DNA from 2 places in the Pararhizobium sp. P1_E7 genome. Region 2 is predicted to be linked to the other one. Evidence: riboswitches for the same ligand, from Rfam matches in the RefSeq annotation. Region 2 holds a riboswitch; the other holds the start of a gene.
What was found. Region 2 has a riboswitch for thiamine pyrophosphate ahead of thiC (phosphomethylpyrimidine synthase ThiC). Riboswitches for the same ligand answer to the same signal wherever they lie in the genome.
Positions count from the first base shown of each region.

Region 1: another riboswitch for thiamine pyrophosphate. It lies ahead of thiB (thiamine ABC transporter substrate binding subunit); the one in region 2 lies ahead of thiC (phosphomethylpyrimidine synthase ThiC).

Region 1 covers NZ_JBFUBH010000023.1:21,394-25,554, reverse strand. Annotated here, with positions in the region: gene AC1D17_RS19065 (glutamine amidotransferase) at 1-365, shown strand, start outside; gene thiB (thiamine ABC transporter substrate binding subunit) at 565-1,575, opposite strand; TPP riboswitch at 1,616-1,732, opposite strand; gene AC1D17_RS19055 (MDR family MFS transporter) at 1,797-3,299, opposite strand; gene AC1D17_RS19050 (MarR family winged helix-turn-helix transcriptional regulator) at 3,420-3,947, shown strand; gene AC1D17_RS19045 (thiamine diphosphokinase) at 4,072-4,161, shown strand, end outside.
Region 2 covers NZ_JBFUBH010000009.1:19,942-24,102, reverse strand. Annotated here, with positions in the region: gene AC1D17_RS12330 (8-amino-7-oxononanoate synthase) at 1-161, opposite strand, end outside; gene bioB (biotin synthase BioB) at 161-1,192, opposite strand; gene AC1D17_RS12320 (GntR family transcriptional regulator) at 1,370-2,038, opposite strand; TPP riboswitch at 2,191-2,329, shown strand; gene thiC (phosphomethylpyrimidine synthase ThiC) at 2,418-4,161, shown strand, end outside.

The sequences.
Region 1 (4,161 bases), on a different contig from region 2:
ATCCGTTGCACGCCACCGAAAAAGGCCGCGCCCTGATGGAATGGCCGTCGATGGTCTACCAGTTTCACCGCGAAGGTTTTGACCTGCCTGCGGGCGCCGAACTGCTCGCCTCCGGCAGTATCTATCCCAACCAGGCCTTCCGCTATGGCGACAATGCCTGGGGCATCCAGTTTCATGGCGAACTGACGCGGGTAATGATGCATCGCTGGGTCGTGCATGGCGCGCACCGGTTCGAACTGCCCGGTGCGCAACTCGGCCGCGCCCATCTGGAAGGCCGCATGGACCACGACGCGCCGCTGCGCGCCTGGATGGACCGGTTTCTCACCCATGTCTTCCAGCGGCAGGCAGAGAAGATCAGCGCTTGAGCAACTGAATGCTCCCTGTTTCCCTCTCAAGGGGACCGTTGCAAATCGCTGAGATGTGATCCCCTGCCTGTGTTGGCACCGCAGTCCAAATGGGCTGGCGGCGCAGAGGCAGGTTCACCGGCGACCAACACAAGGATGCGCCAGGGTTATGCAACGATCCCCTCTGGGAAGAAGAGGAAACCGTCGCTCCCCGACCGTATCAGTTCTTGCTCATGGCGGCGAGCCACTCGTCGATCCAGGCCTTGCGGTTGGCGGCAACTTCGTCGGACGACATCAAAAATGTCTTTTCCGGCGTCACCAGCTTGCTAAACGCCTCCGGCAGCGGCTCCTTGACGGCGGCGACCGGCATCATCCAGTTGGTTGTCGGGATGATCGATTGGAACTCAGGCCCCGTGACGAAGGCAAGAAATTCCTTGGCCAGCGCCGGGTCCTTGGCAGCCTTCGTCATGCCGGCCACTTCGATCTGGATGTAATGACCTTCCGAGAAGGCTGCCGCCTGATAGCGGTCGGTCCCTTCGGCGACCATGTGATAGGCCGGTGAGGTCGTGTAGGACAGCACCATCGGCGCCTCGCCCTTGGTGAACAGGCCGTAGGCTTCCGACCAGCCGGGGGTGACGGTCAGCACACGATCCTTGAGCTTTGCCCAGGCGGCGGCGGCCTCGTCGCCATAAACCGACTTCACCCACAAAAGCAGGCCGAGCCCCGGCGTCGAGGTGCGCGGATCCTCGATGACGATCTTCTGGTTCGCATCGCCCTCGACCAGTTCCTTCAGGCTCTTCGGCGGCTCCTTCATCACCTGCGTGTCGTAGATCACGGCAAAATGGCCGTAGTCATAGGGAACGAACGTATCGTCGCTGAAACCACCGGGAACCTTGACGGCCGAGGTATCGATACCGTGCGGCGCAAAGAAGCCGGTCGCCTTGGCTTCGGAAACGAGATTGGTATCGAGGCCAAGCACGATATCGGCCTTGGAGGACGCGCCTTCAAGCTTCAGCCGGGTCAGGAGCTCGACGCCATCGGCGACGCTGACATAGGAAACCTTGCAGCCGCAGGTTTTCTCGAACGCTTCCGCGACCTTGGCGCCGGGCCCCCATTCGCTGGTGAAGCTTTCATAGGTGTAGACCGTCAGCACCTTGTCTTCGGCAGAAGTGGAAAACGGCGTGGCGAGGGCAGCGAATACCGCGATGAATGGAATGATTGCCTTGCGCATCCGCGCCTCCTTTATAAATCCAAAATTGGGAAGAGGGCGCTCAATTGTGCCGTCTAATCCCTCCGCCGGTACAAGCCGGATCAGGTTCTTCGGGTTGGCTTGACAAAGCCTCTCAGCCGAACGTCCCAAGGAACGAACGGCACCCCGTTAGAGCAGGAGGAGGTTTAGACCCGGGCGAAATGCTTGGCAAGTGGTCGGTGGCAAGGGGTGGGTTAATCCCCTCACGCCGCCGGCTTTTGCGGCAGCCGCACGGCCTTCAGGCTGATGGCCGAGATCAGCGCGATCAGCGAAATGCCGCCGGCCGTCAGAAACAGCGGCATGAAGGCGGCGGTATAGCTTTGCGCGACCAGCTGGCGCGTCGCTTCCGGCAGCATCGACAGCACCAGCGGCGTCAGTTTCTCGACATCGGCGACACCCGGGATCGCTGTCGTCCCGCGGGCGAGGCCTGCCGCGATGATGGCGCCGTAGATCGAGATGGCGATCGAGGCGCCGCCCATGCGCGACAGGGTGACGGCACCGGTGGCGGCACCGACATCGCCGCGCGACGCAATGTTCTGGACGGCGATGATCGGTACCTGCTGGCCAAAGCCGATGCCGATGCCATGCAGCGCCATGACGGCGCAGATGACAAGAAGCGGCGTGCCGGGCTGGATCTGCGAGAAGATCGTCAGTGCCAGCACCGTCAGGCTGGCGCTGACGATCGCAAACGGCTTGTAGCGGCCCGAGTGCGAAATCAGCCGCCCCGCCGTCAGCGAGCCACAGACGATGCCGCCGGTCAGCATGATGAACAGCAGCCCGGCGAGCGACGGCGTCAGCCCGGTCGTCGTTTGCAGGAACAGCGCGAAATAATTGACCATGCCGATGCCGACGGCGCCGCTCGCCAGCGAAATCACCAGCATCAGGCTGAAAGTCGGATTGGCAAACAGTGTCAAGGGCACGATCGGTTCGGGCGCCCGCCGCTCGACAAAGACCCAGGCTGCCGCGCAAACCACGCCGAGCGTAACGATCGCCAGGCTGCCGAGCGAAAACAACGAGCCGAACAGTTCGGCGCCATCGCCCAGGAGCACGGCGCAGGTGACCGTACCGGCCAGAAGCATCGCTCCGGCATAATCGATCGCCGGACGGCGCGTCGGACGGCGATAGGGCAGGAAGATGAACAGGCCGGCAAGCACCGCGATGCCGATCGGAATGTTGATGAGAAAGATCGAACGCCAGCCGAACAGGTCGCTCATCGTGCCGCCGAGCACCGGACCAACGGCGCCGGACGCCATCAGCACGAGGCTGGAATAGCTTTGGTACTTCGCCCGCTCGCGTGGCTCGAACAGATCGGCATTGATGGAGAAGATCGACACCATGATGCCTCCGCCACCCAGCCCCTGCAGCACGCGGGCGGCAATCAGCGTGTTCATCGAGACGGCGAGCCCACAGGCGATCGACCCCAGCGTGAAGATCGTTACCGCCGCGATCATCACATATTTGCGACCGAACAGGTCGCCGAGCTTGCCGTAGAGCGGCATGACGGCGCAGGTGGCAAGCAGATAGGCCGAGCCGATCCAGCCGAAGCGTTCCATCTGGCCGAACTCGCCGACGATGGTCGGCAGCGCGGTCGCAACGATCTGGTTGTCGAGCGTCGCCATGAACAGCGCCGTCATCAGGAAGAAGAAAAGGGTCAGGCGAAGCGCGGGGCTCGATACGAGCGGCGCCGGTGTGACATGCATGTCCATCAGAGATATCCGGTTGCTTTCGGCAATTTATGTGCTCTTAGCATATAATTGTCAACAGCACATTTATGCGCAACGCATATTCATGCTTTATGAAACCGGCTCGTTTTGCTAGGATGAGGCATGGATCACGCATCTTCCACATTGGACAACACCACAGAAACCGGGGAACCGGAGGCCAGCCGCGCCTTGATCGCTCAATCGATGGGCCGCTGGCGGACGATGGTCGGCAGACGGGTGCTCGCCCGCCTGGTCATCAGCAATGTCGCGCCGAGCCTTGAAATCACCCATCTCGACGTCCTCGAGGCCGTCCGGCGGGCTAGGCCGGAGGGCGAGGTAACGGTCGGCACCATTGCCGAAATGATGCGGATCGACCCCTCGCGCGCCAGCCGCATCGTCGGCGAAATGGTGACGCGCGGCGCACTCAGGCGCGAAGCCTCGCAGGCCGACGCCCGCCGCATCGTCGTCGTGATGACCGAGCTTGGCCAGCAGCTGGTGGCCGAGATACAGGCGGTCAAGCGCGGCGTCATCGAAAGCGTGCTGACGGAATGGCCGGAAGAGGACGTGACCGCCTTTTCCCACCTCTTCGACAGGTTCGTCACATCGTTCGAACGGGTCTGCAGCACCCGCGAGAAGGACAATACGGATTGACGAGGTCAACTTCCTCTTCTCGCCAGCGGGGGAAGAGGAAGATAGCGTGACGGCCGCCAAGCCATAAGCAAATACACGCCTGCCCCTTCCCCTTGCGCCCCTGTTTACGCTATGGCCTTGCGCCATGAGCAAACAGGCTTTTGTAATCTTGATGGGCGGCCCGCTGACGCCGACGGACAGGCTCGCCGCCCAGCTGGCCGGCGCCCGCGTCATT
Region 2 (4,161 bases):
GCAGACGCAATCGCTGCCGCCAGCCGCGCTGAGCCGGCGAAGGCCAGATAGTCGTTCGAGCTGAAATCGGCACCGGTCTGCGCCACCAATGTGCGCCGCCTGCCCTTGCGCTCCAGCCCCGCCAGCGTGGTTTCGTAGCGGGCAAGACCTTGCGCGGACATCATTCGGCAGGCTCCAATTCCATCGGCTTCAGACCAAGGCGGCGGAACAAGGCCGTGTCGTGGTCCTCGCCCGGATTTTCAGCCGTCAGCAGCGTGTCGCCGGCAAAGATCGAATTGGCGCCGGCGAAGAAACAGAGCGCCTGCATCTCATCGCTCATCTGGGTGCGCCCGGCCGAGAGGCGGACATGCGAGCGCGGCATCAGAATGCGGGCGAGCGCGATGGTCCTGACGAATTCAACCGGATCGACCGGTTCGGCATTGGAAAGCCTTGAGCCGGGGATCGGGATCAGCATGTTGACCGGCACGCTTTCCGGCGGCTCCGGGAGGTTGGCGAGCGTCACCAGCATGGAAATGCGGTCGTCCGTCGTTTCGCCCATGCCCAGGATACCGCCAGCGCAAACCTTCATGCCGGCCTCGCGAACATTGGCGAGCGTTTCCAGCCGGTCGGCGAAGGTGCGCGTGGTAATGATCTGTGGATAGAACTCTTCGGACGTATCGATGTTGTGGTTGTAATAATCGAGGCCGGCATCCGCCAGCGTCCCCGCCTGCTCGGGCGACAGCATGCCGAGCGTCATGCAGGTCTCCAACCCAAGCGCCTTGACGCCTGCGACCATCGCCACCAGCGTTTCCATGTCGCGATCCTTGGGGCTGCGCCAGGCGGCCCCCATGCAATAACGGCTGGCGCCTTCATCCTTTGCCTTGCGCGCTTCGGCGAGAACCTTTTCGACCATCATCAGCCTGGAGGCCTTGAGGCCGGTCGGGGCATGTGCCGACTGGCTGCAGTAACCGCAGTCTTCGGCACAACCGCCTGTTTTGATCGATAAAAGCCGGCTGATCTGCACCGCGTTCGGATCGAAATGCGCTCTGTGGACGGTCTGCGCCTGGAAAAGCAAATCGTTGAAGGGAGAATTATAGATAATTCTTGCCTGATCGAGAGAAACCCCTGTGGGTTCGGTGCCATCCTGCCAGGATCTGCCGCCTATCCCGCCCTGTTCAACCGAGATGTCGGATCGGTTTTCTTCTCTCAGCATCAAAGCACCCCACATGATAGATTAAAGAATAATATTATCTATAATTTAGCGGAGGCCATAAAATCGCAACCAACTTTTTGGTGCGCAGCCATTAATTTCACGCAATACGGGCTTTCAAAACCTGCCGGATGCGCCGGGAGCGGCAAAAATCATGGGAAAAGAAAATGGAAAATGGCTTCAGCCGACGATGGCGAAGGCGTCGCGCGTGGTGCCGGAGGCATTGCGGACCGGCTTTTGCCCGATCCATTGCACGTGCCGCTCGAGAACGGGAGCGGCGTTTTCGATATTGCCCTGACGCAGAAACGCCAGGATGGCGCGGTGGTCGTGGTCGGTGCGGACTTCCCATTCCGACCGCCAGCTGGCGAACAGGAAACGGGCGCTGGCGGCATGCAGATCGCTGATGGCAGCCAAAAGGCGCGGCATGCCGCACGGCGTCAGAATCAGCGTGTGAAAGCGGCGGTTGGCCTCCTCCCACGAGCGGACATCACGGGAATTGTCGCCTGCGACCGTCGCCTCCTCGGCCTGATCCAGAATGGCGGGCGTCAGATGCGGCGCCGCATGGCGAAGCGCCAGCACTTCAAGTGCTGCCCGCATTTGCGCGACCTCGCGAACCTCCTTCAAATCGAAGGACGCGACCCGCACGCCGCGGCGCGGTTCGCTGACGGCAAGACCCTGCGCTTCAAGCCGGCGGAAGGCCTCGCGCACGGGCACGTGGCTGGTTCCGAATTCCTCGGCGATATGGTCCTGCCGCAGCTTCGTGCCCGGATCCAGTTGTCCAGTCACGATCCTATCGGCAAGGATGCGGCTGATGCGGCTGGCAATCGTGTCTTCGCTCGCTGAGGTCATTTTTTATAGATAATTTGCCGTGACGGCGCTGTCGAGACCGCGATTGAAATCATTGGACATCTTCACAGTCTTCGAGCTGGAACCGGAAGAAGAGTGGAGATCGACGCGCCGGACGGCCCTTGACGCTCTGTCCAAAACTATGCCTAACTTGGCGCATTCACCAGGGGGGTCCCGACAAGGGGCTGAGATTCTGCTGGCGTGACAGGTGGCTTTGCCACCTTCAAGCAGCGCAGTGACCCGTTGAACCTGATCCAGTTCATACTGGCGTAGGGACGGTGCAAGCGCTGTAGCGACTGGGACTCTGCGTGCGGATTCCTGTCAGCGTCTTTTCATCATTCCGGCTCTGATGACTGGGTCTCCAACCTTTGGAGCCTCAACCATGACTATTGCCGCAAAGAACATTACCCCGACCGTCACGACCGGCCCTCTGCCGGCCTCGCGCAAGGTGCATATCCCGGGTGAACTGTACCCGGACATTCGTGTCCCGATGCGCGAAATTTCCGTGCATCCGACATCGGGCGAACCGCCCGTCACCGTCTATGATCCCTCCGGCCCCTACACGGACCCGGCGCATATCGTCTCGATCGACGCGGGCCTGCCCCGGCAGCGTCAGGCCTGGGTTGTCGCACGCGGCGATGTCGAGGCCTATGACGGCCGGCACGTCAAGCCAGAAGACAACGGCTTTGCCACCGGCGAACGGCTGACGCCGGAATTTCCAATCCGCAACCATCCATTGAAAGCCAAGGACGGCAAGGCCGTCACCCAGATCGCCTATGCCCGCGCCGGCATCATCACGCCGGAAATGGAATATATCGCCATTCGCGAAAACCTCGGCCGCAAGGCAGCGAAGGAAGCGCTCATCCGCGACGGCGAGAGTTTCGGCGCGCGCATTCCGGATCACGTTACGGCCGAGTTCGTTCGCCAGGAGATTGCCCGCGGACGGGCCGTCATTCCGGCCAACATCAACCATCCGGAATCCGAACCGATGATCATCGGCCGGAACTTTCTGGTGAAGATCAATGCCAATATCGGCAACTCCGCTGTCACCTCGTCGATGGCGGAAGAGGTCGAGAAAATGGTCTGGGCGACACGCTGGGGCGCCGATACCGTCATGGATCTGTCGACGGGCCGCAACATTCACAATATCCGCGAGTGGATCATCCGCAACGCGCCGGTTCCAATCGGCACTGTGCCGCTCTACCAGGCCTTGGAAAAGGTGGGCGGCATCGCCGAAGACCTCAACTGGGAGGTCTATCGCGACACCCTGATCGAGCAGGCCGAGCAGGGCGTCGATTATTTCACCATCCATGCCGGCGTGCGGCTCTCCTACATCCCGCTCACCGTCAACCGCGTTACCGGCATCGTCTCGCGCGGCGGCTCGATCATGGCCAAGTGGTGTCTTCATCACCACAAGGAAAGCTTTCTCTACGAGCATTTCGACGAGATCTGCGACATTGCCCGCGCCTATGACGTGACGTTCTCGCTCGGTGACGGCCTGCGTCCCGGCTCGATCGCCGATGCCAACGACGCCGCGCAGTTTGCCGAACTCGAAACGCTCGGCGAACTCACCCAGATCGCCTGGGCGAAGGACTGCCAGGTGATGATCGAAGGTCCCGGCCATGTGCCGATGCACAAGATCAAGGAAAACATGGACAAGCAGCTGGAAGTCTGCGGCGAGGCACCCTTCTACACGCTGGGGCCGCTGACGACCGATATCGCTCCCGGCTACGATCACATCACGTCGGGTATCGGCGCTGCGATGATCGGCTGGTTCGGTACGGCGATGCTCTGCTATGTCACGCCGAAGGAGCATCTGGGCCTGCCCGACCGCAACGACGTCAAGGTCGGCGTCATCACCTACAAGATCGCCGCCCACGCCGCCGATCTCGCCAAGGGGCATCCGGCAGCCCAGTTGCGCGACGATGCGCTGTCACGTGCCCGCTTCGAGTTCCGCTGGGAGGACCAGTTCAACCTGTCTCTCGATCCGGAGACAGCCCGCTCCTTCCACGACGAGACCTTGCCGAAGGAAGCGCACAAGGTGGCGCACTTCTGCTCGATGTGCGGACCGAAATTCTGCTCCATGCGGATATCCCACGACATCCGTGCCGAGGCACAGAAGGAAG